4 regions of the Paenibacillus sp. MMS20-IR301 genome follow, and region 1 is predicted to be linked to each of the others. Evidence: riboswitches for the same ligand, from Rfam matches in the RefSeq annotation. Region 1 holds a riboswitch; each other region holds the start of a gene.

Region 1 (7,955 bases):
GGCCAGATGCGGCGCAATCAGTCCTACGAAGCCAATGGCGCCGCTTACCGAGACACAAGCGCCGGCCAGAGCTACGGCAGCGGCTAACAGCAGCAGCCGTTCCCGCTCGAGCGGCAACCCCAGCCCCTTTGCCGTATCATCACCCAGGTTCAGCACATTGAGTACTTGCGCTTTATACAAAGCAAAGGGCAGCAGAATGAGAATCCAGGGCAGCAGGGCAAGCACGAACCGCCAGTCCCCGCCCCAGATTTTGCCGGCCAGCCAGACCGCCACGAACTGATAGTTCTGCGGATCGAGCCGCAGCGACAGGATGAGCTGAAATGCGTAAATGCCGGCACCGACGGCAATTCCGATCAGAATCAGCCGGGTAGGTGATAGTCCGTCTGCTCTGCGGTAGGCCAGCAGATAGATCAGCATTGCCGTAAGGGCGGCACCTGCCAGCGCCAGCAGCGGCAGGACAAAGATGGGGGCCGCCGTAGTTGCAGGGACAAAGGAAATGAAAATCAGGACAGCAAACCCTGCACCGGCATTAATCCCCAAGGTAGAAGGCTCTGCTAAGGCATTGCGTGACAAGCCTTGCAGAATGCTGCCTGATACAGCAAACCCCGCGCCGATCAGCAAGGAGATCACGATACGCGGAAGCCGGAAATCAAACAGAATCAGCTTCTGCTGCTTGCTGCCTTCTCCAAGCAGGGTATGTAGAACTTCAAGCGGAGACAGCCGCATGAATCCGGTATTCATACTGATAACAAACATAAGGACGATTAGTCCGGCAAGGATGCCCAGAATACTGAATTCCCTGGCGCGGCGCGGTTTCACTGAGGATACTGCAAGTGTCCGGTTCATTACAGCTCCCCCTTGCGCTTACTGGCCAGATAGATGAAGAACGGCACCCCGATTACAGCGATTAAGGCTCCAATCGGAGTCTCATACGGTGCATTGATCATTCTTGCCGCAATATCCGCGAACAGGATCAGAAGGCTTCCAAGAACCGCCGAGCAAGGGATAATCCAGCGGTAATCGACGCCGACAAGATAACGTGTAATATGCGGAATCATTAATCCGACAAAAGCAATCGGCCCGGCCGTCGATACTGCAGCTCCGGCAAGTATGATCACTATGATGATCCCGGCAGCCTGCACGAGCCGTGTGCGCTGTCCAAGCCCCGCCGCAACATCCCGGCCCAGGCTCAGCAGTGTAATGGACCGCGAGAGCACCAAAGAAGCTGTCAAGGCCGCCCCGATCCAGGGGGAGATGATTGTAAGCTGCGTCCAGTTCGCCCCGCCAACCCCGCCCGCCATCCAGAATGCGATGTCCTGGGACAGGTTGAACAGAATCGCTATCCCCTGGCTGATTGCCAGCAGCATGGCACTGACTGCCGCGCCTGCAAGAGTAAGCCGCAGAGGCGTAAGGCCGCTATGGGAGAGCGAGCCGATGCCGAACACCAGCAGTGAGGCCACAGCCGCACCTGTGAAGCAGTAGAACAGGATATACACGAATGACAGTGATGGCGCAAAAGCAAAGGCCAGCGCAAGGCCCACGCCCGCACCGGCATTCAGTCCCAGCAGGCCCGAGTCGGCCAGCGGATTGCGGGTCATCCCCTGCATAATCGCCCCGGCAACGGCGAAGCAGGCTCCAACGAGCGCTCCGGCCAAGGCCCGGGGAATGCGCAGCTCACGGATTACCTGATGCTGGGACAGCTCCGGGTTGAACCGGAAGACCGCTGCCCATACGGTGGCCAGCTTGATATCCACAGCACCTACAGATACGGATAACATCAGCCCGATAATAATTGCTGCGATCCCAAGCACCAGAATAGTCATTGCGGCAACCGGCCGCGACTTTACCGGTTGGTCTCCGGGAGCAGCAGAAGAATGAAGTGTGGATCTTGTAGATGAAACCATAAGCCGACTCCTTAACAGGATTATTACGAGCACCTGACTGATTATCATTCTCATTATCGCAAATATATGAAAATTGTACAACTTATACAGTACTAAAAAAAACGTGCAGATCATCGTATCTGAAAGATACAAGGACCTGCACATTCTCAGGCGGTAAATTTTCTTACCGCAGCTCTGCTTACTTTACAAGACTGCTCAGGGCATCATCAATGGTTTTGGAGTTAGCTACCGGCCCGCTGTACAGCCAGCTGGATTCTCTTCCGAACTCATGAACATTCCCCGCCTTTACAGCCGGAATTCCTTTCCAGATTGCGCCATCCGTAATTTCAGCTGCATCCGCCCCGTCACTGTTCACCAGGATGATCTGATCTGCAGTCAGCTCGGACAACTTCTCAAGTGTGATTGGATTCCAGGTTGCTCTGGACTCTGCCGGGATGTCGGTAACCAGATTCGGCAGCTTCAAACCAAGATCACCATACAGTACCGCCCCGCTGCTGCGGGTTTCGTCTACGATAAAGAAGTTCTTGGAGACCAGCCACAGGATCGCTACAGATTGATCACCGATTGAAGCGGTGATTTTCGCCTTGGCATCAGCCGCTTTTTGATCATAATCTGCAAGGGCTTTCTCAGCTTCAGGAGTCTTCCCTAACAGCTCACCGATCCGGAGCAAGCTTGCACGCCAGTCTTTGCTGACCTCATCACCCAGAACATACGTAGGTGCAATTTTGTTCAGCTGGTCATACAGCCCGTTCTGAACGAGGCCTTCCGATTGTACGATGGTGAAGTCCGGAGCGAAGCTGGTTACAGCCTCCAGCGGAAGGTCATAGCTAATCGTTGGAATATCTTTGAGCTGGGTTGCCAGGTATTCCTGAATACCGTTGGCTACGGACCACTGGGCAACCGGAGTCACACCGAGAGCCACCAGATAATCCTCCATATAAGATGCAAGTACACGCTGCGGGTTCGCCGGGATCGTAACTTTATGCCCCATTGCGTCTGTCACCGTTTGTTCCGCAGCCGGTGCAGCTGTTTCTGCCGGTGCAGTTGTAGGTGCAGCCGTGGTTTCAGCTGCCGGTGCAGCCGTTGCAGCCGCTCCGCTGTTTGCAGCATTATTATTACCGCATGCGGACAGCAGTACCGTCATGGTCATGAGTCCGGCCACGGCCAGCTTCATACTCTTCGGTCTTTGCAGATTGAACGACAACATTTGATTACCCCTCCTGTATTTACATTCTTTGATCGGTCAAAGGTGCCTGATGCCTTTGCCTCATATTATTAGATGATATTGATTCTCATTCTCTATGTCAACAAAATTGTTTAGTTTTATATAAAACAACCCTGTCACATTAAAAAGACAGCTCCCCCGCCTGCAGGAACTGTCTGTTCACATCTCTTCAGAAATGTTTATTTGTGCAAATGATAAGGAACGGTTGCAATAACAATATCCTTCTGATTCATCAGATAAGAGCGGATGAACAAGCTGGTCTGATTATGCAGAACCGCCTGCCACCAGTGCTTCGTTACAAATTGCGGAATTAATACAGTGATATGATCAGTTGACGCTGTCTTCCATTCTACCGTATCGATAAACTTCACCAGCGGGCGGATAATGCTGCGGTACCGCGAACGGAGTACAATCAGCCGGACACCGGGATTCCATTCCTCCCACTTCTGTTCCATCTTATGAATCTCTTCCTCATCGAACCCTACATAGACAGCCACTACATTATCAGTCAAGGACTTTGCGTAGCTGATCGAATGCAGCACCGCGCGGGTTACGCCCGCAACGGGAACGACAACCGTACTTCCCTTGATGCAGGGCTTATCGGTAGCCGGGCAAATCCGCAGCTGATCGGCAATATTCATATAATGACGGTGAATCCGGTGGAACACAATAATGACGAGCGGCAGGAAGATGAAAGCCATCCACACGCTTGAGAATTTGGTAATAATGAAGATCAGGGTAATCGTCAAGGTGGTGAGCATGCCTACCGTATTAACCGCGAACTTGCTCTTCCAGCCTTGCGGCTTGGTTCTGAACCACTGCACCATCATGCCCAGCTGGGACAGTGTGAACGGGATGAATACCCCGACTGCATATAACGGGATCAGCCCTTCTGTATTCCCATGGAATGCTGCTACCAGTACAGCCGACAACACTCCGAGGAAAATAATACCGTTCGAGAAGCCCAGCCGGTCACCGCGGACCATGAAGGCATGCGGCAGATATTTATCCTTGGCGAACATGAAGGCCAGCAGCGGGAATGCCGAGTAAGCTGTATTAGCTGCCAGGAACAGGATCACTGCTGTAATCCCTTGAATGAAAAAGTACAAACCGCCGCGGCCGAAGGTCGATTCGGTAATCTGTGAGACCACCGTCGCCTTCTCATCCGGCATAATACCGTACCAGTAAGCCAGCAGCGTAATTCCAGTGAACATAATCCCGAGGATCAGACCCATCAGCATAAGGGTTTTGGCGGCATTTTTTTCCGCAGGAGCCTTGAAGTTAGGAATAGCATTGGAGACCGCCTCAACCCCGGTAAGTGCCGAACAGCCAGAGCTGAATGCCTTGAGCAGCAGGAACATACTGACATTCGATACCGCTGACCCGATCTCAGGCACATGCGCATGCGCACCGCCGGTCATATACTTGATGAACCCTGCGATAATCAGCACGAAGATGGAGACAACGAACAGGTACACCGGAATAGCTATGAAGGAAGCAGACTCGGTAACGCCCCGCAGATTGACAATTGTCAAGAGCAGGATTACAGAAACCGCAATTAATACACTATGATTATGCAGACTTGGAAAAGCTGAAGTGATCGCATCCGTACCCGCTGAAGCACTTACGGCCACAGTCAGAATGTAATCCACCAGCAGCGAGCCGCCGGCCAGAAGTCCGGTATGCACGCCCAGATTGCTTTTGGCAACGATATATGCGCCTCCGCCCTGCGGATAGGCAAAGATAGTCTGCCGGTAGGACATAATCAGGATAGCCAGCAGGCCCAGTACGGCTAAGGCAATTGGCAATGAGTACCATATAGCTGTAAATCCGGCAGCCACGAGTACAATTAAGATTTGTTCTGTTCCGTAGGCTACAGACGAGAGCGCATCAGAAGACAGGACAGCCAGTGCTTTCACCTTGGATAACTTTTCATGATCGAGTTCGTTCGACTTCATCGGACGTCCGATCAATAGTCGTTTTACCTTGCTTACCATCGTAGTAACAGTTCCTTTCTTGGTTGAGTTGAATCGGATATTCCGTGCGCTGTTTTCAAAGTGGATTTCATAAATGCAGGCACAAAAATAAGCATACGGAAATGATCCGCATGCTTAAGGGGTGCATGGTCATTATCCCACTGTTAGCTTACGAGGTTAGCTGGCGGATTCGGGCTGTGGTAGCCCTACGGTTCCGGGTATGTGACCCCGGTCCGATTCACCCCTTTGTCATGAAGACCAAGTGTGGTTCCCCCGTTTTTCCTTCCGAAAAATTCAGCGCATATTCAACTTCTCACAAGGACTAATATTAGTCTACAACAGGCTTTCCGTAAAGCGTTGAAACAAATGAAAAAAGAATGAAAAGCATCCAAAACAACCAAATCTAACATCCGGTATGTCTGGATCTTTCATTCTCTCTTATTATCCCATTATGGCGTGATTTTGCAGCATTTCTGCCTAACTATTTGTCCAAAATTAAAGGAAAAATCAATCTTATTATTGTGCCGGCAGCCTTCTTACTCTGCTGTATCCTCTTTACGTCCTGTCCAGAGCAAAATTGCGATTAAAGCAAACGCAATCAGGGCAAGCAAAGGAATCGTAATAAATCCGAAATAATTCAGATAATCCTTATTGCAGGGAACACCAATCGTACATGGAAGGACCTTGCTGAGTGCCGGTATTTTCTGTTCCGCATAGTGATAGATTGAGATACTCCCGCCAATCAGGCTAAGCGGAAGCACGTACGGAATGATGCGCTTATCTCCACGGTAGGTGGCGATCCCGAGCAGGAAGAGCTGCGGGTACATAAAGATGCGCTGGAACCAGCACAGCTTGCAGGGCTCATATTTCAGAACTTCACTAAGGTACAGACTCCCTGCCACAGCAATGACAGAGACAAACCAGGCCAGGTAGAGGCAGTTGCGCCGGCAAAAGGCAGAAAAGGCACTCACTGTGCAGTCCCTGCTTCAGCAGCCAGCTGGATCTGAGCGTCGATAGCTTCGATATTGAACGGTTCAGCTACCTTAACTCCATTGATGAAGATCGAAGGCGTTGTCGTGACCCCTGAGCTTCTGCCGAGTTCGATATCTCTTTCCAGTTCAGCGGAATAGGTCTGGTCTTCAATATCCTTACGCATCAAATCGTAGTCTACCGGCAGCTCCAGCTGCTTCGCCAGACTTACCAGATAATCCGTTGTAGCCCACTCTTCATTCTCATCGCCTTGGTTAGCGTACACTGCATCGAAGAATTTCCAGAAGGCTTCCTGGTCCTGATGATAGACAGACAATGCTGCGAGTGAGGCTGTTCTTGAATCATCACCGACAAAGGCCAGGTTGACGAAATAGAAGGCGGCTTTGTCCTGATTCACATATTCTTGCACAAGCTGCGGTTTAATTACCCCGGTAAACTGGGCACAAGCCGGGCATTTGTAATCTCCGAATTCCACAATTTTGACTGGGGCGTCTTCTTTGCCGAGCCGCGCCATCTCACTGTAATTGAAATTAACCGGATCTGCATTTGAAGCGGTAGTGGAGCTGTCCTTCGAGGCCAGGAGGAATAAGCCGGCGAAAATAATTACGACCAGTGCTACTGTACTCACGATCAGAATTCTCGTTTTCTGCTTCTGCTGCTCCTGCTCTGCCCTGCGTTTCTCCTGTTTGCTCATTTGGGGAACTGCGGCATTGTTCTTTTTAGGTTTGCTCAAAGAGAGTTCCTTTCCGTCCTTCAGGACTATCGTGATAAAAGATAAGTTACTTTCAATTATATAATTAAAATTCTCTCCTTGGCAAACCCTGAATTATACAGCTGCATTATCTGCCGGAAATCCGCTTTTCTTCTCCTGAGTGAATATCAGTTCCGCCGGTTGCTCCAGTGACTGCAGCATAATTCTGAACAGAAACCGGCTGCCGCCCCCTTCTGCCGGCTCGGCCCAGATTGCCCCCTGCATCAGATCAACCAGTTTTTTACAGATGGCCAGCCCCAGCCCCGTCCCCGGATATTTACGGGTATGCGTTGCATCCATTTGTGAAAATGACTGGAAAAGCAGCTGCAGCTTATCCGGCTGAATACCGATGCCCGTATCTTGTACAGTGAATTGCAGGCCTTGAGTAGCGCCGCGTATTCCATAGGATTCTACAGTAACAGTAACCGTCCCGGAAGGCGTGAACTTCACCGCATTGCCGATCAGGTTAATCAAAATCTGGCGGATGCGCGCACTGTCACCTACAAAGCCGGCGGGAAGATCTTCTTCGATCTCCAGCGCAAGCGCCAGCTGCTTGTCCCTCGTAACCACCGCATACATATCGATACATTCCTGCAGCAGTACCTTTAGATCAAAAGGCGCTTTATGCAGAACAAGGCTGTCTGCCTCCAGCCGGGAGATATCCAGGACATCGCTCATGACATGCAGGAGTGCATGGCTGCTGCTGCTCTGCAGCTTCAGCAGCTCCAGATGCTCCGGCCTGCTGATCTCCTCAGCCAGCAGCTGATTGATACCGATGATGCCGTTAAGCGGGGTACGGATCTCATGGCTCATGGTTGCGAGGAACTCGCTTTTCATCCTTGCAGCACTTTCCGCAGCATCCCGGGCCGTGATCAGCTCCTGCTGGTTGGCCATCTGGGCAGTCACATCCTCAGCTACGATATACACCAGATGCTCCTTGCCGTGAAGCAGCGGGAACACTGTCGCACTGCAGATCATCTGCTCTCCGCCTTTGGTCCGGACCTTCAGCTCAAGCTTCGAGGATTGCCCCCGCGAGGCTTGCAGGACCGCCTCATGAATCGCTGCAGCATCCCGGTCACTATACAGAATATGTTTATAATTCCCCAAAT
Region 2 (7,955 bases), 1.0 Mb from region 1:
CTCACCCGGATCACAAGATCCTGGAAGAAGGCTGCGAAGCTCCACAGATCTTTACCGTTAACCGACATCGGCTCAATGCCCTTGGCACGGAATTGCTTAGCCGCATCCAGCAGCTCCGCATAGGTGGTCGGCACATTCACACCATTGTCGGCAAATATTTTTTTGTTGTAGTAGATAACCTCATAATCACTGTTGCGCGGAAGACCATACAATTTATCGTTGAAGGTGAAGGACTTGTACACGCCTGGCAGGAAGTTGTAAGTTTCGCCCTCATACTCTGCGGGATCAAGCTCTTTGACATAACCGGCCTGGACCAGTGTGTTCAGTTCCGCTCCGCCGTGTACCATGGTGATGTCCAGTGCCTCATTGGAAGCCATATAGGCTTTCAGCTTGTTCTTGAACGGCTCCTCGGCGAGCGTTTCGAGTTCGATTTTTACATTAGGATTCTCTTTCGTATAATTGTCGATGACCATCTGCTCAGCCAGGCCCTGGCCGGACTTACGGTCCGGGAGGTTCGAGAAGAGACGGAGGGTAACCTGCTCTCCTGCGCTTCCTGCCGCATTACCGTCTGTGCTGCTGCCGGCTGCATTCCCGCCGCTGTTATTATTGCCGCATGCACTGAGTACTGAGACTGCCGCAAGCGCCGCAATCAGCGTTATATTCCGTTTGGACTTTGTATTCTTAACCATGTAATCTCCCCCTAGTTTATGTTGAACTGGCTTGGCTTCTTTGTGCTGACAACATCGTAACAGAGATCCCTGAAGGCGGTCAGTAGAGAAAAAGAGAGTAAAGTTTAAAATTGTCGACTCCTTCCCGTGAGCCTTGTTTATCTCCGGTACTTTGGCATACTATTAATGAACAGTGCACAGCTGCTGTATTCTTATCTACTCTTAAGGCAAAGGTCAGTGATCCCATGCTGCGTTTCTACTTGAATCTGAATCTGCGATATAAGATAACGATCCTTATTTTCCTGCTGATTACAGCGGTCACCTTCTCCATTGGCGGGTATTCCTACTCGATCTCCAAGAAGCAGATTATCAATAAAGTAAGCAATTCCAACCAGAGTGTCCTGAAGCAGATCAACAGCAACCTCTCCCGGATGCAAAAGACCATCGCCGACTGGGTTACCGTCTTCAGCCTGGCGTCCGTCGTGCAGGAGACCTTAAGAAACAATACTGCGGATTCTGTAGAGATCGAGAACCAATTCTATAACGGGCCGACCGCCTCAATGATGAACCAGATGCTCGTAACCGGAAATTTCGATTACCTGTCCCTCTACGGGAGCGTCCCGACACCTATATTTCAAGTCGCAACCGATGACAGCAGCGGGGCTAACAGCTTCGATACTATTATTAATAATGCAATCTATAAAGAGACCGTTGCCTTAAACGGCGCCTCCTACTGGTTCCCGCTGACCCGGGAGAATAATGTGTTCATCCAGAGCAACCGCAACGAGAAGCTGGGGATGACCCGGATTATCCGCGATATTGTCAACGGCAACCGGATCGGCTTTGTCTTCGTCGGCATCAATCTGGAGACGATCCGCAAGACTTACCTGACGAATCTCTATGATCAGGACCATGGCATCCTGATTCTGAATGAGCACGGGGAGCAGCTGCTGGCCGCAGGCAAAGAAACCTATAGTCCCAAAGCTGTCGATTTCGTGCTGAAGCAGGCGGCAGCAGGCGTTCTCTCGGGCTCCACCATCGTCAATATTAAAGGCGGGGATACGCTGCTGAATTACAATATCAACGAGGACGGCTGGATTACGCTGTACAGTGTGCCGCTCAGTTCCTTAACGGAAGAGCTTAGCTCGATTAAATCCGCTGTGCTGGTGATGATTCTGGCCAGTCTGGTGCTTAGTATACCCCTGCTGATGTTTTTCTCCTCGTTCCTGACGGCACCGATTAAGACGCTGCTGCTGTCAATGCGGCGTTTCCAGAACGGCCAATTCGACGAGAAGGTTAACATCAAGTACTGGGATGAGATCGGCCAGCTGAGCCGGGGATACAATAACATGGTGGCGAACATCAAGGCGCTTGTGGACGATGCCTATCTGCTCAAGCTCAAGGAGCAGGAAGCAGAGTTAAAAGCATTGCAGTCGCAGATCAATCCCCACTTTTTGTATAACATGCTGGATACGATTTTTTGGGAGGCGGAGTCCTCCGGGCAGGACAAGATCAGCGAGATGGTGATCAACCTCTCCCGGCTGTTCCGCTTAAGCCTGAACCGCGGGAAGAGCTTCACCAGCGTAGCCAAGGAGAAAGAACTGATCGGGCTGTACCTCTCCCTGCAGAAAATGAGATTCAAGGAGTCGCTCGAATTCGTCATTGATATTCCTGCGGAGCTGGAAGCCTTCGTTATTCTGAAGCTCAGCCTGCAGCCATTTATTGAGAACGCACTCGTTCACGGCATTGAGCAGAAACGCGGCGGCGGCAGAGTAAGCATCAGCGGGCAATTAACCGGGGACAAGCTTGTCTTTGTCATTGAGGATAACGGGGGCGGGATGAGCAGCGAGACGCTGCAGAATATTCTCAAGGACCGCGAGGAATCGGATGTGTATACAGCCCCGGATGTCGGGGGGTATGCGGTCCAGAATGTATACGACCGGCTGAAGCATTTCTATAAGGGCGATTTCACCCTGAATTATTCGAGTGTCCCGGGAGAGGGCACCCGCGTGGAGATCGTCATTCCGGCGATTATGGATATTGAGGTAGAACAGTGACAACTATATAGCTTGAACTGGAAGCTTAAGTTTATTAACGATAGGAGAACGCCTGTAACAATAGGGCAATTGTATTATATACATTTGATTCATTGCTAAATGCCCGAAAAAACTATTCTATTGTATTTCGTACAATGCTTTTCAGGAAAATGAGCTTAGAATGCCAAAAACTCATGAAACGAGTGTACAAAGTACAATAGATTCTATTTTAGGGCTGATTTTGCTGTGATCTGCTGTACAAAGTACAATAGAATGAATTCTCTGCTTCCTTACTATTCAAAAGCTCAAGCTCACAGGAACCTGCAGAAGCGTTAGCGGCCGGAAGTCCAAATGTTCGCCGCAGTGACGAATAAAGCATAACGTTCAAACTTAAATGCGTCTTATAAGGAGGCTTCGGCCATGTTTAATATGATTATCGTGGATGATGAGGAACGGGCCCGGGTGGGCATCAGAACATTGATCGACTGGCAGGCCCACGGCATCAGCATTGTGGCAGAAGCCCGGGACGGACAGGAGGCACTGGAAATCTTAAGCAGCCATCCGGTAGATATTATGCTGACCGATATCCGCATGCCGCAGATGGACGGGCTGGAGCTGATTTCTGCCGTATCTGCGAAGTACCCGCATATCAAATCGGTCATTATGAGCGGGTATGATGATTTTGCCTACGCCCAGAAAGCCATCCGGGTCGGAGCCAGCAACTATCTGCTGAAGCCGAGCCGGAGACAGGAGATTCTGAATACGATTCTCGCCATCACGGAGCAGATCCGTTCAGAGAAGCTGGAGATTACTTCGCTTGAGCATCTGCGCCAGGGCTTCCGTGAGAGCCTCCCGCTCTTGAAGGAGAAGACATTAAGCCAGCTGATCCTGACCGAAAGCTCCTCCTACTCCCGGCTGCTGGCCAATCTGAAAATGAACAATCTGGTCTTCCCCTACATGATGTACGGGGTGATTCTGCTGCGGATCGACAACTTCCAGCAGCTGCACCAGAAGTATCTGCATGAGGACACCGAGTTGCTCAAATACGGCCTGAAAAATATCTGCGAGGAATCCCTGCCGGAGTCTATCGTATGTACCGCTTTTGAACATCAGGATGATATAGTCCTTGTGCTGAACACCGATGATCTGCTCGATCATGAAGAGTTAAGCGGCTATATCCGGATTATCCAGGATAATATCGCAAGCTATCTGAAGTTCACCGTCTCCGCCGGAATCGGCAGCCTGGATCATAACATCCAGCATCTGCGGCGTTCCTTCCTGGAGGCTTCACAGGCGCTTAACACCCGGAACTATACCGGCACCGGCAAAATCGTCGAGTTCAGCGGGGAGTTCGATGATGAATCCTCCCAGTCCTCCTATCCTCTGCATGAGGAGCAGGAGGTGCTGAAGGCTGTCCGCAGCGGCTCCAGCGAGGAAATCACCGAGATGCTGTCGCTGTTTAATGTGGCACTGCAGCCCGAAACCGTGTCGCGGGACCAGGTGATCAAATCGAGCTTCGCGCTGTTCTTCGCCCTGTACAAGCTGTGTATTGAGAACAACGTCAACGTGAATAAGGTGTTCGGGCAAAATCTGACCGAGCTGATTCATGTCCTGTCCCGCTCCAGTCTGGATAATATTTTCCAGTCGCTGCTGGAGACTGCCCTCAGAGTCAGCGAGCATTTGTCCTCCAAGAAGAACAGCAACAAGCTGCTTGAATCGGCCAAGCTGTACATCGAGCAGAACTATATGAAGGACATCAACCGCGAGATTGTCGCGCGGGAAATCTACATTACCCCGGGTTACCTTAGCCTGCTGTTCAAGCAGCAGCTCAAAATCAGCTTCACCGACTATCTGCACAAGGTCCGCATCGAGCGTGCCTGCCTGCTGTTCAAGGACCCGGGCATGCGGATTGAGGATATCGCGCTGCAGTCCGGGTACAATGACACGAAATACTTCTACCAGGTGTTCAAAAAGTATAAAGGTATCACCCCCAACCAGTTCCGCAGCAATGCGGAGTGAGGCGGTGTGAGGCGGGTAATACGGAGTGTGTGCCGCCTGCGGAAGATGTACCAATCATTGCGGGATCTCTGTCAAAAAAGTAAACAGGCTAGGCTCCTATTTGACCAAGATCCCTGAACGGGAAATCCAGCAGGCAATCCTCTACTTCCCGGATGCCGATCGCTCGAATGCATGCTGGTCTTGTAAAAACTCAAGCAGCAGCCTATTGAAGTGCTCGGGCTGGCACAGGTGGCTCGGGTACATCGCATCCTCAAGTATGGCTAACCGTGCAAACGAATATCGGGCCGCCGCCTTCTTCACTTGCTCCAGCACCCACTCATTCCGGTTGCCTGATACACAAAGAACAGGAATCTTCAGCCGCAGCGCGAACCCGCAGCTATCCGTGTGCCGCAGGGCCAGGCGCTGCTTAATAAGCTCCGTCGTCCGTTCATGCAATAGCTCACCCCTCAGGATACGGTAAGCTTCATACCATTTGTTGTACGTGATCCGCAAAGAACGGATGAACATTTCCGCCGGAAGATAGTGGGCCGCCCATGCGCAGATTTCCAGAAACTCCTTTACCTTACCGGCTGCCGCCGTATAATTACTATGAAAATAACTGTCTACCAAAACCATGTTCATAACCCGCTCCGGGTACTGATAAGCAAACTTGTGCGCCAGAACAGCTCCACTCGAACAAGCTACGATTACAGCCTTAGTAATAGATAACCCGTCCAGCAACCCTTTTAAATCCTCACATTGCGTGTCCACTATTCTGCTAATTTCCACATCCATTTTACCGGACTGCCCGTTCCCTCTCAGATCAAACAGAATCACTTTAGCCCGTTTGCTGAAATAATCTGCCTGCGGCTCAAACATACGATGCGAGGTCGAATGATCATGAAGAAAAACAATCGGCAGACCGCTGCCCGACACCTCATAGTATAGTGTGGTCCCATTAACTTCAATATGCGGCATTGCATATGACTCCTCTCTTGTACGCTTACGAGGTTAGCTGCCGGATTCGGGCTCAAGTGAGCATAGCCCTGCTCGAATTATTCGAGATTCACCCCAGATACCTGGTTCCCCCGCTCCCAATGTGGGATTCAGCGAATTATCATTATTTTGCAGGCATTTACTGATCCTTCTCGATAGAGGATTTCATATCATCCCGGACGCTGCCCCTCCATAAAGGGACCCCGGAACGGTAAGCAGCACGCCCGTTTAGATGACCTGCCACCGGAGAAGTAATGAAGACAAATAGAATCGCGAGCAGCAGCTTGATACTGATGGTACCGTCAGCGAACAGAAAGTACAGAAACGCACCTCCCAGCACACAGAGCACCCCGAATGTTGCACTTTTGGTGGCCGCATGCGAGCGCAGATACACATCGGGCAACCGGATCAAGCCAAATGCGCTGAGCCCGCAGAATATCGCGCCGAGCAGGACCAGAATTTTACCTATCAGTTCAAGTGTCATTTCTGTCTCCTCCTTCCTCTTCCATCACAATGCCGCGTTCAATATATCTGGCCAGCGCTGTTGTCCCAATAAAGGTAAGAATACCGATTACCAGAATGATTTCCAGAAAGTCCTGTGTATCCAGCAGCATGCAGATCACTGCAATCATTGCCAGAACATCAATTCCTATCGTATCCAGGGCGGCAACGCGGTCTGAACGGGTCGGCCCTGCCAGAAGACGGAATACGCAGGCCAGCAGCGCCAGCCCCAGAATTACCAGAGCAGCAGTCAATATGGGCTGGTTCATCCGCGGCTCACCTCCAGTATGGTCTGCTCAAAACTTTTTCGGATCTGGCTTGCCATCTCCTCTGCATCTTTAATATCAATAGCGTGGATATACAGGGTTGTTCCGTCTCTTGAGACATCCAGCGTTAATGTTCCCGGAGTCAAGCAGATCAGGCAGGACAGCAAGGTAACTTCCCACGCCGAGGTCAAGGCAGTCTCATAAGCAAAAATACCAGGGCGTATGTTGAGTTTCGGCCGGATAATATGACCAATCACTACAAAATTGGATACTGTCAGCTCACGGGCAAAGATCAGCAGAAGTTTCAGCACTGCCCATAAACGTCTAAGATAGAATGGCTGTTTCCGTGATTTCTGCATGACAAGTAAAAGCACAATTCCAAGCAGATACCCCACAATGAAGCTTCCACCGGAAATATTATTGTTCATGAACATCCACAAGAAAGCAATCAAAAGGTTAAGCACGATCTGCAGCATCATAGCCCTCTACTCCTTCATCACAGATTCAATATACAGTGCCGGCGAGGACAGAACTTCTCCAGCCTGTGATACATAGGTATATATCGCCTCAGATCCTATCCCCATTAGGATTACAAGCACCAAAAGGCATGCGGCAACGGCCGAAGAATGCTTCAACCTGACTTGTGGCAGTTCTTTCTCCGGTTCATTGCCCCAGAATGCCAGCCTGAATATCTTGATTAAGGAATACAGCACGAGGAAGCTTGATCCCAGACCAATGAGCGATAACGCCAGCATGCCGGCATCCAGAGCCCCGCGGATAATCAGAAGTTTACCAGCAAAGCCGCTAAGCGGCGGAATGCCCACCAAGGCAAGGGTCAGGATAAAGAACATCCAGCCGATGAGCGGATATTTTTTGATCATGCCGCCCATTCCAGCTAGGCGCTCTGTCCCTGCAGCGGTGATAATCATCCCGCCAAGCATGAACATCAGGGCTTTTGCCAGCATATCGTGCAGCAGATAGAACACCGCGCCGTTTAGTGAACCGGGGGTCCCGGCAGCAAGTCCGAAGATTACAAAACCTACACTAACAATAACGTTGTAATTCAAAATACGCGGAATATCGTTGTAAGCCACTGCCCCCAGGCCGCCAAGGATCATGGTGGCTACCGCCATCCAGGTAATCCATGGTTGTGTGAAATCTGTATCATTTACAAATAACAGTGTAAATGTACGAATGATTGCATACAGCCCTACTTTGGTCAGCAGTGCACCGAACAACGCTCTGACCGCAAATGGGGGGGCGCTGTAGGAGCCCGGCAGCCAGAAAAACAGGAACAGTCCGGCCTTCAGAGAGAATACGATTAAGAATAACATCGCAATTACGTTCAGCACGCCCCCCTGACCGGCTTCAGCAATACGCTGGGACAGATGAGCCATATTGAGCGTCCCCACTGCTGCATAGAGATACGCTACTGCTGCTACAAACAGTGTTGAGGATACAATATTAATCAGCAGATATTTGGATGTTTC
Region 3 (7,955 bases), 3.5 Mb from region 1:
TGGCTCTGCTCCTGACGGTCTTTGCGCAGCCAGCTTAACGATTCTGTAGCTTTGATCTGTGCCTGCTGTCCGCGCTCAGTAACCCGCGTAGGCGGCACCTGCACCAGATCCTCCAGCGGCGAATCAGCCAGCAGACGGAATTCTGTCCCTTTGATTACTGCCCGGTTCTGCAATATATTGTCTACCCGGAAGGTCACATCGCCGCCATAAGATTTACGAACGACCAAGTCTCCTAAATTCATTACAACACCACCTCTACCCCATGTTATGGGCAAAGGTCCCGGTTGGTTCATCTCCCGGAATGTTTTCTGATCTTAGGCGATTCCGGCAGCCAGTAGAACCGCACTTAACCGGGCGTACTCCTCAATGCTAAGGGTCTCCCCGCGGCGGGAAGGTTCTATCCCCGCCGCTGCCAGCAGCTCCTCCAGCCGCTCACGGCCTTCCTCCGGGAAGAACCGGGCTTTGAGGTTATTGGCAATCGTCTTGCGCCGCTGGGTGAATGATGCCTGAACCACCTCGAAGAAATGCTTCTCATCTGCCACTTCCACCGGCGGGCGCTCCCTGACCTTCAGCCGGATAACAGCCGATTCTACATTCGGCTGCGGAATAAACACCGTACGGGGCACTATGCAGACCAGCTCAGGCTCACTGTAATACTGGACTGCTATGCTTAGGCTGCCGTATTCTTTCCCCCCTGGAGAGGCTGCCATACGCTCAGCAACCTCCTTCTGGATCATAACGACGATATTATCAAGCGGCAGCTTCTCTTCCAGCAGCTTCATGAGAATAGGAGTCGTTACATAATACGGCAGGTTAGCCACTACGCTGACCCGGTCCCTGCCAGCGAAATCCTCGCTGAACAGCTCTTGCAGATTCACCTTCAGCACATCATCATTACGGATCTTTACATGGGGATAAGGTGCCAGTACATCCCGGAGGATCGGAATCAGTCTGCGGTCAATCTCCACCGCAGTGACTGCTCCGGCAGTCATGGCCAGCCTTTCAGTCAGAGCTCCGATACCAGGTCCGATTTCCAGCGCTCCGGCCGTACTGTCAAGACCAGCGGCATCCACAATTTTATCCAGAATGTTCTGGTCAATCAGAAAGTTCTGGCCCAGACTTTTTTTGAAGGAGAATCCGTAACGCTGAATAATGGCTTTGGTTCTTGTTGGGGATGAGATATTCTCATTACCACTCATGAAGTACTGCCTCCCTGGTCAATTTGGGCGAGAGCCTGTGCAAACTCCTCGCGGGTGATGCCGAACATCGCTAGACGCTTATATAGCTGCTTGCCGTTACAATAACCGAGCCCAAGCAGATTGCCGAGCTGCATCCTTCTCTCGGCGGCCTGGGCATGCACCATCATACCGGCAGCCATAAGATCATCCAGCCCGATCAGCGCCGGCGCGCCTTCAAATGAGGTATGAACATGCTCCAGTGCATGACGGATAGCCTCAGGCGAGGCATTCTCCACACCAATATCACCTTTGCGTGTGGCATCCTTCTCAGGAATGAACGCATGTTTGCATCCGGGTACCTTAGAAGAGACAATTTTGCGGATCCGCTCCCCGGCATGATCGGGGTCTGTAAGGATGATTACTCCCCTGCGCTCCATGGCTAATGCAATCTTGGCAATAACCTTGCGGTCTACTGCAGAACCGCCCGTCTCAATCGTATCCGCTTCTACAGCCCGCTTAACGGCGACGGTATCGCTTTTTCCTTCAACCACAATTAATTCCTTGATCATCAATCATTACTCCTTACTCTGAACTCTAAAAACTTAATCCCGGAACACAAAAAGAAGAGGATTCGCTCCTCTTCTTTTTGGCTAAAGAATGTATAAGTGATGAGCGGCAGCTCTCCTAAGTTTCGTAAGTGCTACCAACACTATATCTTATAAACCGCTAATTTGCAAAAGGCTTCCGGTTAATTAAGCTCCGGCTTCACAGGTCCGATGACATAGACCGTCCGTGATTTGCGCCCGAAATTACGGGCGTGGCTCAGTGAATCGTAGTAGACATCCACCTTGTTGCCTTTGATGGCACCGCCGGTATCCTCTGCTCGGCGAAACCCTAATCCTTCAATGTACACCCACCAGCCAATTGGTATTACATTCGGGTCAACAGCTATAGTGCGGCCTTCCGTTACGCGTGTGCCGGAGGCAGTTTTTGTTCCAATTCCAGGCTCTTCCGAGGAATATGCCGTCATGGATACGTTTTTGATCATTTTTTTGTATTCGAAATCTACGCCCGCCTTGCTGATGACGTTGTTCGCGCTGACTTTAGTTGATTTGGAGGTAGTTGTAGATTTGGAAGTTTTCGTTGCGACAGTCGCAGCTACCACTGGCTTCGGAACCGCCTTGGTACCAACCGCAATAACCTTGTCTTTGGTCACCGTCTGGACTTCTTTGCCGACCATAGTCATGGAGGCCAGTTCACCATCCTGGTATATCTTCTCGATATGCTGGATGATTGCGCCCGGTTTGCCTGCCTGTGCAACTCTTACATCCCCCACGTACAGGGAGGGATCTGCGGTTTTAATGACCTTGAAAGGCAAGCTTACCGTCCGCTGTACCGTTTGCTTGGTAATACGGACAATCTTAACTTCCATGTCTGATGTAACTGCGGTATCAAGCGAAGGGAAAATCTTGTCGTTGCCCTCCAGGCTGTAGCCCAGCTTGGTGATGGCATCTCCGAGGGAATCTTCGGTGGTGTAAAGCGTCTTGGTTGCACCATCTGCAATAAGCGTAAGCTTCTGCGCACGGGTAATTACGACACGGTCGCCGTCTTGTATTTCATCACTAAGGCCAATAGATAATTCATCATGCGGCTGAAGCGAGATTTGTTCTTTGGCCAGCACATCACTGAGCAGCGCTTCGCGTGTCTCCAGTGTCTGCACTTTTCCGTCGATAACTAATACTATTTCTTTTTTGCTCGCACCGTGTACGTACAGCAGAATTAACAGTGCGATAACAATTGAGGCTGCACCTGCAAGTGAAAGTACGCGAGGATTCACTTGCTTCCACCGTAATGCGAAAGACCTGCTGGATGATTGCGAATCATGGGATACCTCTGGTTGGAATACGCCCACTCTTTCCATCCTCCTTACATAGCCCCGTCGTCCAAGTTATATCAAAGGTGACTGAATCATTTCTGACGAAACTAAGTTTGAGTTGCAACAGGATACGCCCGCATTGCTTCAGCGTTTCCTGCTCATGGATCGCCTGCCCGGCATAGCTTCTCCAGATACCTGTTATATAACAGTATGCTGGAATTTACACATTATTCAAAAACAAAAAAGCCTAAAAAGAGTTCTCAGAGGACTCTTTCGTGGCTTCTCCGGTGTCAAATAACGCGAGAATGTCTATGCACGAGGTTTCCTCTCTTACTTGCGCTTACGGGGTTAGCTGTCGGGTTCGGGCATAAGAGAGACGCCCTATCTCAGGTCACCCGCTCACGGCGGTTGCCCTCAAATTCACCCCAAAGACCACGTGAAGAAATCGAATAAAGTCTGCGGCACTTCTGTGTTGTACTCTATGTACGGGCATGCGGCAGGGCATTTATTGGTTCCCCCGTTCTCCATACGGAGACTCAGCGAGACGATCTATGAAAAAAAGTGACTGTCACAGTAACAACAGCTCACTGCACTGAAAAGATGATATCCTGTTTTGATGCATGTTGTAAAGGACGATTCAACCACGTTTACGCAAAAAAATGATTAAAATATTGTAATAATCAGCCGTTTGCCGATTAAAAAAGTTTAATATATCGTCTATACTTCATTTTTCACTGCTTTTTCTCCCGTTTTCAAACAATCCCAAATCGTTCCAGTGCGTTCGCATACGTTATTTCCGCTAATTCCTGTAAATCAATCCCTTTTATTTCCGCGGCAGCCTCAGCCACCAGCCTTACATGCGCAGACTCATTTCGCTTGCCCCGGAAGGGATGCGGAGTCAGATAAGGCGAGTCCGTTTCGATGAGCAGCCGGTCCAGTGGAGTCTGTGCCAGCACCTCCTTGGGAACCCTTGCATTTTTGAAAGTGATCGGTCCTCCGAAAGACAAGTGGAAGCCCAGGTCAAGGCACATTTTGGCACTTTCCCAGCTGCCCGAGAACGAGTGCATCACACCTCCGACCTCACCCGCTTTTTCCTCCCGCAGAATCCGGATTACATCCTCATGGGCATCACGGTTATGAATAGAGATCGGCATCTTCAGCTCGCGGGCCAGTCCGATCTGCTTGCGGAACACTTCATGCTGCACATCCTTCGGGGAGGTGTCCCAATAATAGTCAAGCCCAATCTCTCCAATTGCTACCACCTTGGGATGGCTGCACAGGGAAGCAATCCATTCGAGATCGCCGTCCTTCATCGTGATAGCATCCTGGGGGTGCCATCCAACTGCTGCATAAATATAATCATATTTCTCGGCGAGCTGCATCGTGGTTGGAATCGTTTCCCGGTTGAAGCCGATATTAATCATTTTGCTGACTCCGGAGGCCAGGGCTCTCTCAATCACCTCTTCGCGGTCCTCGTCGAACTGCGGAGCATCGAGGTGAGTATGCGTGTCGAATAACTGCATTACTGGTCATCCTTTCATGCTTGATTTCTATGATGAATTCCAAGCTTTTTCAGATTATTTGGCAAAAATATCAGCGATAGACGGCGGGAGCTGCGGAAGGGCTTTCTGCAGCTTATCCTGCGGAAAATAGAGGTGATATCTGCCACGGTGAATCCCGCTGATGGAGCGCACAATATCCGATACTTCAGAAATTTCCCGCAGCTTATCCTTCCGGTCAAGCAGCAGAATTTGTTTGCTGTCGAAACCGTCTCCCGGACGGAATACGTCATAAGGAAGATCTGTCGGAAAATCAATTTCCAGGTCGTAATCCGCGCATAGTCCTGCGCTGGTAAAGCTGCTGCGGATTTCATCAATGGTCTCCGAATCCAGATGCTCCATCTCCACATATTTATACAGTTTACGATGAATAAAACGGCTGCACAAGTCGCTTAAGATTTCATCGGCCTCCAGCGTCCATTGCATAAACGCAGTTTGCATGAGTGCCTCGTCCAGCAGCAGATACTGTTCTACCGTAACTTCACCCCGGAACAAATCATTTAACGGCTCAATCATGAACCGGAACGTGTAATTCTGCTGGATAAGCTCCTTCGCTCTGCGCAGAATCTGCCGCAATATAATTTCCGAGCTGCGGGTTACGGGATGGAAATAGACCTGCCAGTACATCTGATAACGGGACATCAGATAATCCTCGATTGCATGCATCCCTGACTCTTTCACAACAACCCGGCCGTCGTAGGGGCGCAGCATCCGCAGAATCCGGTCAATATCAATGGTTCCGTAGTTTACCCCTGTATAGTAAGCATCCCGCAGCAGGTAATCCATCCGGTCTGCATCCAGCGGCCCCGACACCAGATTGACAACAATTTCATGCTCATAAGTTTTGGAAATAACTGAGGCCACCTTCTGGGGAAAATCCTCAGATACATCACGCAGAATAGCGGTAATCTCAGTATTCTCCATAATAATCCGGCAGGTCCAATCCTCATGGTCCATTTCAAAGGCTTCTTCTATAGAATGAGAAAACGGGCCATGCCCCAAATCATGCAGCAGCGCCGCACACAGCGTAAGCAGACTCTCTTCAGGCATCCAATCCTTATAACCGCTTCGTTCAAACTGGGAAATAATCCGGCGGGTAATCTCGTACACCCCGAGTGAGTGAGAGAAGCGGCTGTGCTCCGCTCCATGAAAAGTAAGATATGAGGTGCCAAGCTGACGGATGCGCCGCAGGCGCTGAAATTCCCTGGTGTTGATTAGTCTCCAGATAATGGTATCCTGCACGTGGATATAATTATGCACCGGGTCCTTAAATACCTTTTCTTCGCTCAGCAGCTGCTTCATAAGGTTCAACTCCTTTTATTAATTTCAATAGAAATAGGATTGATTTAAAGCTATAATAATAAACAATGTCGCACTTTGTCGAATTATGACATTTTATACTTTTACAAATCGACAAATAATTTTCAGGCTTAATTATTGGATATTCGCTGCTCCAATAGCAGTATGATGGTATCCTTAAAAGTTTCCTTAAAATTCGCCTCAAAAAAGGTTGACTGTTTTGGGAATGGTTGGTATTATAAATATCATAAAACAGTGAACAATGTCGAATATTGACGCTTTTGATAATTGAGAGGAGCAACGATTGTAATGATGAAATCAACAGGAATTGTACGTAAGGTAGACGAGCTAGGACGGGTTGTTATTCCAATTGAATTGCGCCGCACACTGGGCATTGGAGAAAAAGATGCGCTCGAAATTTACGTGGACGGTGAGCGGATCATGCTTAAGAAATATGAGCCAGCTTGTATTTTCTGCGGCAATGCTGAGAATGTAACCTATTTCAAAGGTAAAATTGTTTGTCACGAATGCATTTCTGCTATCCCTACCCCTGTGACAAACTAAATCAAATAGGTTATAATAGGAACTAATCAAATTGTTAATTCTAACCTTTTTATATCTCCTTGGCCTCCCGTCTCCGCGGGAGGTATTTTTTATGGTTTTTTTGGGAGACTTTCCCCGGATTCCCCTTTACAGCTTCCCCTCCCAAACCCTTCCCAATGGGTAGGGCCCCAAGGGCCCCGGCCCTCTGGACACCCGGAAGCATTCAGTGTTGTGTAAGATCAGATAATTGCTTTTGGAAATATTGGATAACTGTATTCTATACAGTTATTTAATACCAAATTACTCGTCTGATAATTTTAGATGTATTTAATACAATTATATACAGATAAATCCTCTAAATTATCCTTTTTCCATTAATATAAATGTAAAAAATACATTTATATCTAATATAAGGAATAATTATATCCTTAAAAGTGTATAAAATACAACTATTTCATTAGCTGCTTCGATCATCAAAATATTTTTTAAAGCTTAAATAGTTATAAATTTGCTCAATAACGTTGCTCTATTTCCTTACTCCTTCTCCAGCAATGCATTATAAATATCACGCTTAGCCAGTCCGCGGTCACCCGCAGCCTTCTTCATTGCTTCCTTACGGGGGCTACCTGAGCTTGCATAATGAGCAACATGCTCTGCGATGCTTAGCTCACGCCACCAGGATGATTCCGCCAGCTGAGCCTCTTCCTTGCTCTCCCCCTCCAGCACAATTACGTACTCGCCTAGCGGAGGATGCTCCGCAAGCCATGCACAGCATTCCTCAATAGTTCCGCGCAGAAATTCCTCATAACGTTTGGTCAGCTCCCGGGCCAGGACAACTCTGCGGTTACCGAACGCCTCCTGCAGATGAACCAGTGTTTTGGCAACACGGTGCGGTGACTCATAAAAAAGCAGGGTCCCTTGGGCAGCACGGAGGGGGGCCAGGACAGCACGGATATCCTTACGTTCTCTTGGCAGAAATCCGATAAAGGTAAAACCGGCGGTAGGCAGCCCGGAGGCGATTAAAGCTGACAGCGCCGCGTTAGCTCCGGGGATCGGAATCACAGGAATTTGCTGACTTACAGCGAGGGCTACCAAATCAGCTCCGGGGTCGGAAATCGCCGGCAGGCCGGCGTCGCTGACCAGCGCCAAATTTTTTCCTTCTATTATATAGCGTATCAGTTCCGGTCCGCTCGCTGCCTTATTATGCTCATGATAGCTGAACAGCATAGCAGGTGTAATTTCGAAATGGCTTAGCAATTTGCGCGTCTGCCGTGTATCCTCTGCGGCAATAATATCACACTCCTTCAGAGTGCGTACTGCACGGTAGGTCATATCCTCCAAATTACCGATAGGCGTCCCCACCAGATACAGAGAACCGCATCCCTCCGGCCTCATTGCGTCGTTATTATTTTGAAAGCTGCTTTGGCATTGTATAGTCATTGGCTGGCATCCTCTTTATTCCCATAATAAATATCCATAATTTCCGGGCAGTACTGATTG
Region 4 (7,955 bases), 3.6 Mb from region 1:
CGAATGTCCCGCCCAAAATTTTCCCGATTCCTGATGGTGTAGTCAGCTTATATATCAATCCCCAGTCCGGCAAGCTGGCTACAGCGGCTTGTCCCGAGAAAGTGCTTACGGCCTTCATCAGCGGCACAGAGCCCACAGAATATTGTGATCAGCACAGCACCGGGACTGGTGAAGGCTACCCGGGAGCAGACAGCCCGGCGGATACGGAGGGTCCTGCCAAGGAGGAGCATTCCCTCTGGAGTAACATTAAGCGCTGGTGGATGAACTGACCGGCATTGCCGCCGCAGACTGCCTTGCGTTACGATAGGAGGAGCACGGCACTGGCGCTGCTGCCCTGCAGCGCTATTCCGCCGCAGAAAGGTGCTCCCATCCATGAAGCAGAATTACTCAGGCGGCCGGGATGCCGCCGCACAGCGGATGCTGCGGCCCGAGCTTTATGCGCTTGACGCAGTCAATGCTGCCCCGCATCTGCTCGGACAGCATCTGGTCCGCCGTACCGGGGCTGGCGAGATCCGTTGCCGTATTGTAGAAACGGAGAGCTATGGCGGTGCCGAGGACAAGGGAAGCCATGCTTACGGCGGCCGCCGGACTGCCCGCACAGAAGTCATGTTCAGCGCCGGCGGCTGCGCTTATGTATACCTGATCTACGGCATGTACCACTGCCTTAATGTAGTGACTGCCGCTGAGGACGATCCGCATGCGGTCCTCATCCGGGCGGTCGAGCCGCTTACCGCTAAGGATGCGGAGCTTATGGCTGCCTGCCGGGGAACCGCCGTCCGCAAGCCGTCCGATCTGTCCGGCGGACCGGGCAAGCTATGCCGTGCGCTTGCGGTCGATAAGACCTTGAATGCGGCAAGACTTGATCTGCGGGGCGGTCCGCTCTGGCTTGAGCAGGGAGAGGCACCTGAGTCGCTGGACATCGTCCAGTCACCGCGCATTAATATTCCTTATGCAGAGGAATACGCAGAACGCCCCTGGCGCTTCTACCTCCGGGGTAATCCCTATGTTTCCGTCGTAAGCCGGGAGGCTCAGCCTTTCGTTCTGTCCTGAATTTTCCTCCGGCTGTTTCGCCGCCCTGAATTTGGGTAAAAGTTAGAGAACCCTAATCAGCCTCTCCTCTGGGAAATCCCCCAAAGGAGAGGTTTTTCATGTACATATAACCAATAGTCTCTAATCCGCCGTATACCGGCTAATTCCTCTATAAAGCGACAAGATATGACCCCATTTGTATGCGCTTTCCCCGTTCTCTAAACTTACAATTACTGCTATAATCAGAAGGTATCCACAAAAAATATAAAGATGTAAATGAGGGACATGGAATGAAAGATACAGGCATGATCCGGAGTTTAGACAGTCTTGGTAGAATTGTGGTTCCCGTAGAAATCCGCATGACACGAAATATCGACATTGGGGATCCCATCGAGTTTTTTATTCTAAATGAGGAAATTATTGTACTGCGAAAGTACACCTCCACAGAATGCACGTTCTGCAGAAGCCTTGATCAGGTAACCTACTACAAGGACCAGTTCATCTGTAAGGCATGCCTGCAGGAGCTGGGCGATCCCGGGCGCGGGTCTGAGGAGACCGCCGCCGCTTCAATTGCAGCAGCTGAGAAGGATACCGAGCCTGTCCGCGGAGGGCGCAGGAGTAAGACTGAAGAAATGAGCCAGCGGCTGGTGAAGGCTATGGAGGAGCATCCCTACGCCAATCAGAAGGAGCTTGCCGAGGTCCTCGGAATCAGCCAGGCCCGAGTAAGCCAGCTAAAGCGCAAGCTAAGCTCACCAGGCAGAGTAACACAGTAATACGTAGACCGGAAATCTTATACAAATTACATATAAGGCTTGGTCCTCTGCTGACAGAGAGCCAAGCCTTGTTTGCAGTTGTATCCTTACCTACACTGTTATTCCAGCTCCGACAAGGGCGCCTTCAGCTCTTCCGGCGAAGCCGCCCACCACTCTGGGTTATGGGCCATCAGCAGTGCTTTCAGCGCTGCCCGCTCCGGTGCGCCAAGCCCCTCCAGAATCACCTTCCGCTTGAGCGCAGCATCCAGCTTATTGACATGATCCGCGAGAATCTTCCAGCCCCGCCGGGCTTCAGTATCAATCCACATCTCACAGGCAGTGATGCCTCCGTAGAACTGGCTGTCTGCGGTACGGTCGACCGCTACCCATACGACCCAGACCTGTCTGCCGGCCGGGACATCTTCCCGGTTCATGGAGAACTTAATGCCCTTCTCCACTTTGCTCTTGGCATGCATGGCACCGATATCGATAACCGCTTCACCCTGATCAATAATGACCGGCGATACATTATTCAGCTCTATGGAGCCTGCGCCGAAGCCCTTATGCTTGGCTCTGGCGTTGACAATATTAAGGGAAATCTGTTTTTTGCCCTCCGGCTGTATGTTATCCACATGTGCACATCCTTTCCATTCACTAATTATTTAATTTTAGCTAATAATGCGGCGAATGCAAACATATACATCCCGTAGATGCTTGTCACGGGAGGAATCACAGTATGAAGCCACATTCATTAAGGTACACCCTTATCTTCGCAGCTCTGGCCGTCCTCACCCTGCTCGGGGGCGGAATATGGATTCTGTCAGGGCATAGCCCTGCCGTTTGGACGGCCGCTGCCCCGAAAGAGGCCAAGTCCCCTGCCGCCCTGCCCGGGCCGCAGACGGTGCAGTCTGTTCTTCCGGAAATCACCCCTCCTCCGGCATCTGAGGCATTAAGCCAGCGGGTCACGGAATATCACATCGATGTTCAGCTGCTGGAGGATACGGAAACTTTAACCGCAACTGAAACGATGACCTGGACACATCCGGGCAAGAAGCCGGTGCAGGAGCTTTATTTTCACCTCTACCCTAACGCATTCGCTTCCGGCAATACCACCTTCATGAAGGAGTCCGGAGGCACGCTTCGCGGAGATTCTATGCCTGCAGGCGGATTCGGCAGCCTTACCCTGACAGATCTGCGCACCTCTGAGGGAGTTTCACTTATGCAGCGCACTCAGTATGTTCAGCCTGACGACGGCAATGTACAGGATACAACCCTGCTCAAGGTCCATCTGCCCCAGCCGGTAAACAGCGGTGAGAGCGTTACGCTAAAGCTTAAGTTTGAGGTCAAGCTGCCCAAAATATTCGCCCGCATGGGCACTGCAGGTAACTTCGTTATGGCCGGGCAATGGTTCCCCAAGATTAGCGTCTACGAGCCTGCCGGCACCCGGGGGCTGAGGGAGGAAGGCTGGAATCTGCATCAGTATCACGGCACCTCCGAATTCTACAGTGACTTCGGCATCTACAACGTAACCATCTCCGTTCCGTCCCGTTACACGGTTGCTGCAACCGGGTTCCCGGTGAAGAATGCGAAGCTGGCCGGCGACCGCAAGATCTATCAGTTCTACGCTGATGATGTTCATGATTTCGCCTGGGCGGCATCACCGGATTTCATTGTCGCCGAGAAGGCCTTCTCGGCGCCGCAGGTGCCCGGGGTACGGATTAAGCTCTATTTGGACCCGCTGCATAAGGATCTCCAGGAGCGCTACTTCCAGGCTGCTGAGGCTGCCCTCACGGCTTTCAGCAAATGGTACGGGCCTTATCCCTACTCCACCTTGTCCATTGTAGTCCCGCCTGAGTCAGGCAACGGGGCCGGAGGCATGGAGTACCCGACGCTGATTACGGCCTTCGGCGCAGCAGAGGCATCGCCGGGCACTACACTTGAGCGCACAGTAATCCATGAAATCGGCCATCAGTTCTTCTATGGCATGGTTGCCAGCAATGAATTCGAGGAAGCCTGGCTGGATGAGAGCTTCACCTCCTATGCCGAAGACCGGCTGATGGAACAGGAATACGGCGTAGCTTCAAGCCTTCCGCTGCAGTCGAGCCTGGTCACCTCCGCTCAGCCGCTCAAGCTTGCAACCTGGAAGTACAGCGGGGATGAAGCCTATACACGGAATGTATATATCCGGGGCAAGCTGGTGCTGAAGGATATTGAACGGCTTACCGGAACCAAAAATATGGATGCCATTCTTGCGGCTTATGCCCGTAAATACCGCTTCAAGCATCCTACCACCGCCGACTTCCAAAAGGTTGTGGAGAAAGTGACCAAGCAGTCTTGGCAGACTTACTTTGACCAGTATGTATATGGCGGAGGCGCTCCTGACTTTGCAGTAGATGACATCTCGCTCTCTGTCAAGCGCAGCAGCGAAGGAGATGGCCTGCAGTATGATGCTGTTGTGGATGTAAGCAACCAGGGCAGCCATTATGCAGATGTTCCTGTGAAATTCACCTTCTCGGACGGATATACCGTACAGCAATACTGGAACGGTGCGGGCAAGAGCACTACCTTCGAGCTATCCTACAAAGCGCCGCTGGTCTCCGCGGAGGTTGATCCGGAGCATTCCATCCTGCTGGAAAGTAAGCATCTTAACAATTTCAGGATGGCAGAGCTTGAATACAGCAAGCTTTCCCGCTGGACTGTCAGTATCACTACACTGCTTGAAACCCTGCTCGGAACTCTGGTCTGGTGAGGTGAAAGATTGTGAAAAGTTCAATAACCCGCGGTTGGCACAGCATGAAAGAGCAATTTTATATACTGATTCTGCTATTCATTTACCGGCTATTCTGGGGCTACTTTATGTACAAATTCATCAAAAGCGCGGTCGTTCCGGTACTGCTGCGTTATCCGGATGCCAGCGCCGGCGGCAGCGGAATGGGCAGGCTGCTGTATTACATTGAGGGGCGCACAGCCCTGTACAGTGACCCTGCTGTGCTGCGGTGGCTGTGGCTGCTGCTGGGACTGTCCCTTCTGCGGCTGCTGCTGTCCCCCTTTATCCGGGCAGGGCTGCTGCATGAGCTTCATCAGGAACGCGCGGGGGCGCGCGGGCTGTTCTTTTTTCCCGGAATGAAGCGTTATGGGCTCCCGGTGCTGCTGTTCAGTCTCGTAGAATGGGCGCTCATCCTTCTCCCGCTCTATTGGCTGCTTCCCGCTATGTACCCGCTGCTTGTCAGCGGCATTCTTAATTATCCGCAGCTGCTTCTGCTGGCGCCTTACGTCCTGGGCTGGCTCATCTACCTCTTCCTCATCCGCAAGCTGCTGCTCTATATGCAGTTTGGCTATACCGCCGGCAGCGGCATGTTCGCTTCTCTGCTGATCTGCCTGAAGGTACTGCTGAAGTCTATTCTCATCTCGGCAGTCATGGGAGCAGGCAGTCTGTTAACTCTGATCCTCTGCAGTGCCTCTGCCATCCTTTGTCCGGGCCTGCCGGCCCTTCTGCTGCGCCAGGGAGCCTTCCTGCCCTCTACCTTATTCAAAATGTGGGGAATCGCCGCACAGTATCATCTCTGGTCCAGTAAATCATTTCCACAATAATCTGCTGTTAAAATGGCATACTACAAGAGTCATTGCCTCCCTCAAAGGGCGCAAGACTCTTTTTTTGTACGGGCCCAGCCGCTGCATTTGCAAAACTGTAAATCCTTTGGTACAATGATGCCTGTACTACTAGTAACAAATTTGTAATCTTTAAGATGGATCTGAACATTACCTGTAACTTAACCTGTAACTTATGAAATTAACCTTTGCTGACAAGTCACTGTTCTGGTGCACAAAACGCCTAATTCCTTGCACCGGGAAGTGGGGGAACCATATTTTGGGTGAATTGATCTCGCTTTAGAGGGGTCATAGGGGAACCTTCTACCGAATCCTTAAGCTAACCTCGCAGGCCTTGGAAGGAGTACATCTTTTGAGAAGTCAGAATTTTAAGAAGAAATGCACCGCAGCAGCGCTGGGTCTTGTGATGGTATTCACACTGGGAGCAGGCAGCGCTTTCGCAGACTCCAAAATGGATACTGTGATCTCTAAAACAATTGGTACGGCCTATAAAACCGGAGGCACAAGCACCAGCGGTTTCGATTGCTCCGGGTTTACCAAATACGTATTCAAAAATATCGGCCTTACTTTGCCCCGCACTTCTAAAGCGCAGTACAACGTAGGAACAGCCGTCGCAAAAAGTAACTTGCGTGCCGGCGATCTGGTTTTCTTTAATACGCTGGGTAACGGAGTTTCCCATGTCGGTATTTATGTCGGAGAAGGTAAATTTGCACAATCGTCCACTTCACATGGTGTAACCATCAGTTCGCTGAGTCAGGCATACTGGGCCAACCGCTACGTTGGCGCCAAACGGGTAATGAGCACTACCGCCTATCAGGCTGTCGCTTACGATTGAACTCTTGATTATTTCCCCGGATTTTGAATCCTCTAACACTAAATGTAACTTATACAGGCCCGGAACTTGATTATTGCCGTAATCATTTCCGGGTTTTTCCTTTTCCTTATTCTACCTTTTACACATTTCTGCAAACCATGAAACAGCTTTTTCACCGGATTTTTAATAAATTATTCGAAATAACTTACCTGTAGCTTACCTTGTACGTAAATATGAGTCTTTCTAAGCACCTATAACTCTAAAATGTGCAAAAAAAATGCATTAATATGTTATAAGTGATTGCCAAGCGCCCTAGTCTTTGTTACAATTATCGCAGTGAGATTTTAGTAACATTTTTGTAATTATTGAATCTGTTTTTACAAAGGTTTTGTCATGTATTGAATAAACAGCTAATCCTAATCAACAGTCGTGCCGAGTTTCCTAACAAGTTAGGGAAACGGGGGAACCAACTTTGGGTGAATTGACCTCCTATTCTAAGAGGGGTCATAGGGGACCTTCAACCGAACCCTTAAGCTAACCTCGTAGGCATTTGGAAGGGGTATTTACTTTTGAAGAAGAAGTTAGCAGCCGCAGTACTAAGCTTTTCCATCATCTTCACCATCGGAGCAGGAAGCGCTTTCGCGGATTCCAAAATGGATAAAGTGATCGACAAAGCCATCGGGACCAAATACGTATCCGGCGGCACAACAACAAGCGGTTTTGACTGTTCCGGATTTACCATGTATGTTTTTGATAAGATCGGTATTGACCTGCCACACCAATCCGGTTCCCAATACCAGATGGGTACGGCTGTATCCCGTGACGAGATGAGACCGGGAGACCTTGTTTTCTTCAACACAAGCGGTAAAGGCATTTCCCATGTCGGCGTTTATGTTGGCGAAGGCAAGTTCGCACATGCTTCTTCCTCACGTGGTGTAACTATCAGTTCGCTGAGTGACAGCTACTACGTCAACCGCTACGTTGGCGCCAAACGGATTATGAGTACGGATGCTTACAAGAGCGTGGCTGCAGATTCCGAAGACAATGACGATGTGCAATAAGCAGTTCTAAGATAAGCGCTTTTCCAGGATTTTTGCCGAAATCTTGGGGAAGGGCTTATTTTTTTGTCTATAAAAGTACTTACCCCGCTCTATATCCGTCAAACACCCATAATGCCGTTTCATAAAATATTTTTTCGCGTTTGTCAAGTTTCTGCATTTCCGGCCGTTATTTGCGTCCAATCTGCTGGTTTTGTATATAATTATTACAAGAAGTATTCTCTCCTGAAAGGAGGTCCCCGTTATGATTAGTACTCCTGTTACATTTTATGTGGTTCCTATGGAGCCGCAGCATGCAGCTGCGATCTGTGAGTGGAATTACAGGCCCCCGTATAATATATACGGCTGGATGTCCTGGGAGCAGATGCAGGCGCTCGGTGTTGAATTCGGAGACCCGCAGCTGCGCAGCGAGCAGTATGTATCGGTCGTGAACGGCCAAGGTATTCTCTGCGGCTTCGCCCAGCTGTTTCCTATGGAAGGCGTAGTCCGTCTCGGCGTGGGCATGCGGCCTGATCTGTGCGGTCACGGCATGGGGCATCTGTTCATGAAAGCCATCGTCCAGGCTGCTCTGGCCCGTTATCCTGAGCGGGAGATCGATCTGGAGGTATTAACCTGGAACCAGCGCGCCATCCGCGCCTACCAGAAATGCGGATTTACCATTACCGATACCTATGAACGCAGAACACCAACGGG

What was found. A riboswitch is a leader RNA that binds a small molecule or an ion and turns the genes downstream of it on or off. The one in region 1 is predicted to bind cyclic di-AMP.
Region 2: another riboswitch for cyclic di-AMP. It lies ahead of LOS79_RS02460 (alpha/beta fold hydrolase); the one in region 1 lies ahead of LOS79_RS07330 (APC family permease).
Region 3: another riboswitch for cyclic di-AMP. It lies ahead of LOS79_RS24950 (resuscitation-promoting factor); the one in region 1 lies ahead of LOS79_RS07330 (APC family permease).
Region 4: another riboswitch for cyclic di-AMP. It lies ahead of LOS79_RS24595 (C40 family peptidase); the one in region 1 lies ahead of LOS79_RS07330 (APC family permease).

The regions. Positions count from the first base shown of each region.
Region 1 covers NZ_CP135275.1:1,651,820-1,659,774, reverse strand. Annotated here, with positions in the region: gene LOS79_RS07345 (FecCD family ABC transporter permease) at 1-846, opposite strand, end outside; gene LOS79_RS07340 (FecCD family ABC transporter permease) at 846-1,904, opposite strand; gene LOS79_RS07335 (iron-hydroxamate ABC transporter substrate-binding protein) at 2,083-3,111, opposite strand; gene LOS79_RS07330 (APC family permease) at 3,309-5,126, opposite strand; cyclic di-AMP (ydaO/yuaA leader) riboswitch at 5,256-5,415, opposite strand; gene LOS79_RS07325 (disulfide oxidoreductase) at 5,642-6,076, opposite strand; gene LOS79_RS07320 (DsbA family protein) at 6,073-6,789, opposite strand; gene LOS79_RS07315 (ATP-binding protein) at 6,922-7,955, opposite strand, start outside.
Region 2 covers NZ_CP135275.1:608,085-616,039, reverse strand. Annotated here, with positions in the region: gene LOS79_RS02475 (ABC transporter substrate-binding protein) at 1-689, opposite strand, end outside; gene LOS79_RS02470 (sensor histidine kinase) at 929-2,725, shown strand; gene LOS79_RS02465 (response regulator) at 3,125-4,723, shown strand; gene LOS79_RS02460 (alpha/beta fold hydrolase) at 4,865-5,680, opposite strand; cyclic di-AMP (ydaO/yuaA leader) riboswitch at 5,688-5,824, opposite strand; gene mnhG (monovalent cation/H(+) antiporter subunit G) at 5,838-6,182, opposite strand; gene LOS79_RS02450 (Na(+)/H(+) antiporter subunit F1) at 6,172-6,468, opposite strand; gene LOS79_RS02445 (Na+/H+ antiporter subunit E) at 6,465-6,944, opposite strand; gene LOS79_RS02440 (Na+/H+ antiporter subunit D) at 6,951-7,955, opposite strand, start outside.
Region 3 covers NZ_CP135275.1:5,835,612-5,843,566, forward strand. Annotated here, with positions in the region: gene yabG (sporulation peptidase YabG) at 1-242, opposite strand, end outside; gene rsmA (16S rRNA (adenine(1518)-N(6)/adenine(1519)-N(6))-dimethyltransferase RsmA) at 315-1,199, opposite strand; gene rnmV (ribonuclease M5) at 1,196-1,747, opposite strand; gene LOS79_RS24950 (resuscitation-promoting factor) at 1,927-3,090, opposite strand; cyclic di-AMP (ydaO/yuaA leader) riboswitch at 3,377-3,606, opposite strand; gene LOS79_RS24955 (TatD family hydrolase) at 3,807-4,577, opposite strand; gene LOS79_RS24960 (HD domain-containing protein) at 4,632-5,915, opposite strand; gene LOS79_RS24965 (AbrB/MazE/SpoVT family DNA-binding domain-containing protein) at 6,222-6,476, shown strand; gene rsmI (16S rRNA (cytidine(1402)-2'-O)-methyltransferase) at 6,990-7,895, opposite strand; gene LOS79_RS24975 (tRNA1(Val) (adenine(37)-N6)-methyltransferase) at 7,892-7,955, opposite strand, start outside.
Region 4 covers NZ_CP135275.1:5,760,699-5,768,653, forward strand. Annotated here, with positions in the region: gene LOS79_RS24565 (transglycosylase domain-containing protein) at 1-269, shown strand, start outside; gene LOS79_RS24570 (DNA-3-methyladenine glycosylase) at 373-1,050, shown strand; gene LOS79_RS24575 (AbrB/MazE/SpoVT family DNA-binding domain-containing protein) at 1,320-1,802, shown strand; gene LOS79_RS24580 (YwhD family protein) at 1,901-2,413, opposite strand; gene LOS79_RS24585 (M1 family aminopeptidase) at 2,518-4,530, shown strand; gene LOS79_RS24590 (hypothetical protein) at 4,575-5,372, shown strand; cyclic di-AMP (ydaO/yuaA leader) riboswitch at 5,601-5,739, shown strand; gene LOS79_RS24595 (C40 family peptidase) at 5,797-6,225, shown strand; cyclic di-AMP (ydaO/yuaA leader) riboswitch at 6,625-6,768, shown strand; gene LOS79_RS24600 (C40 family peptidase) at 6,774-7,265, shown strand; gene LOS79_RS24605 (GNAT family N-acetyltransferase) at 7,507-7,955, shown strand, end outside.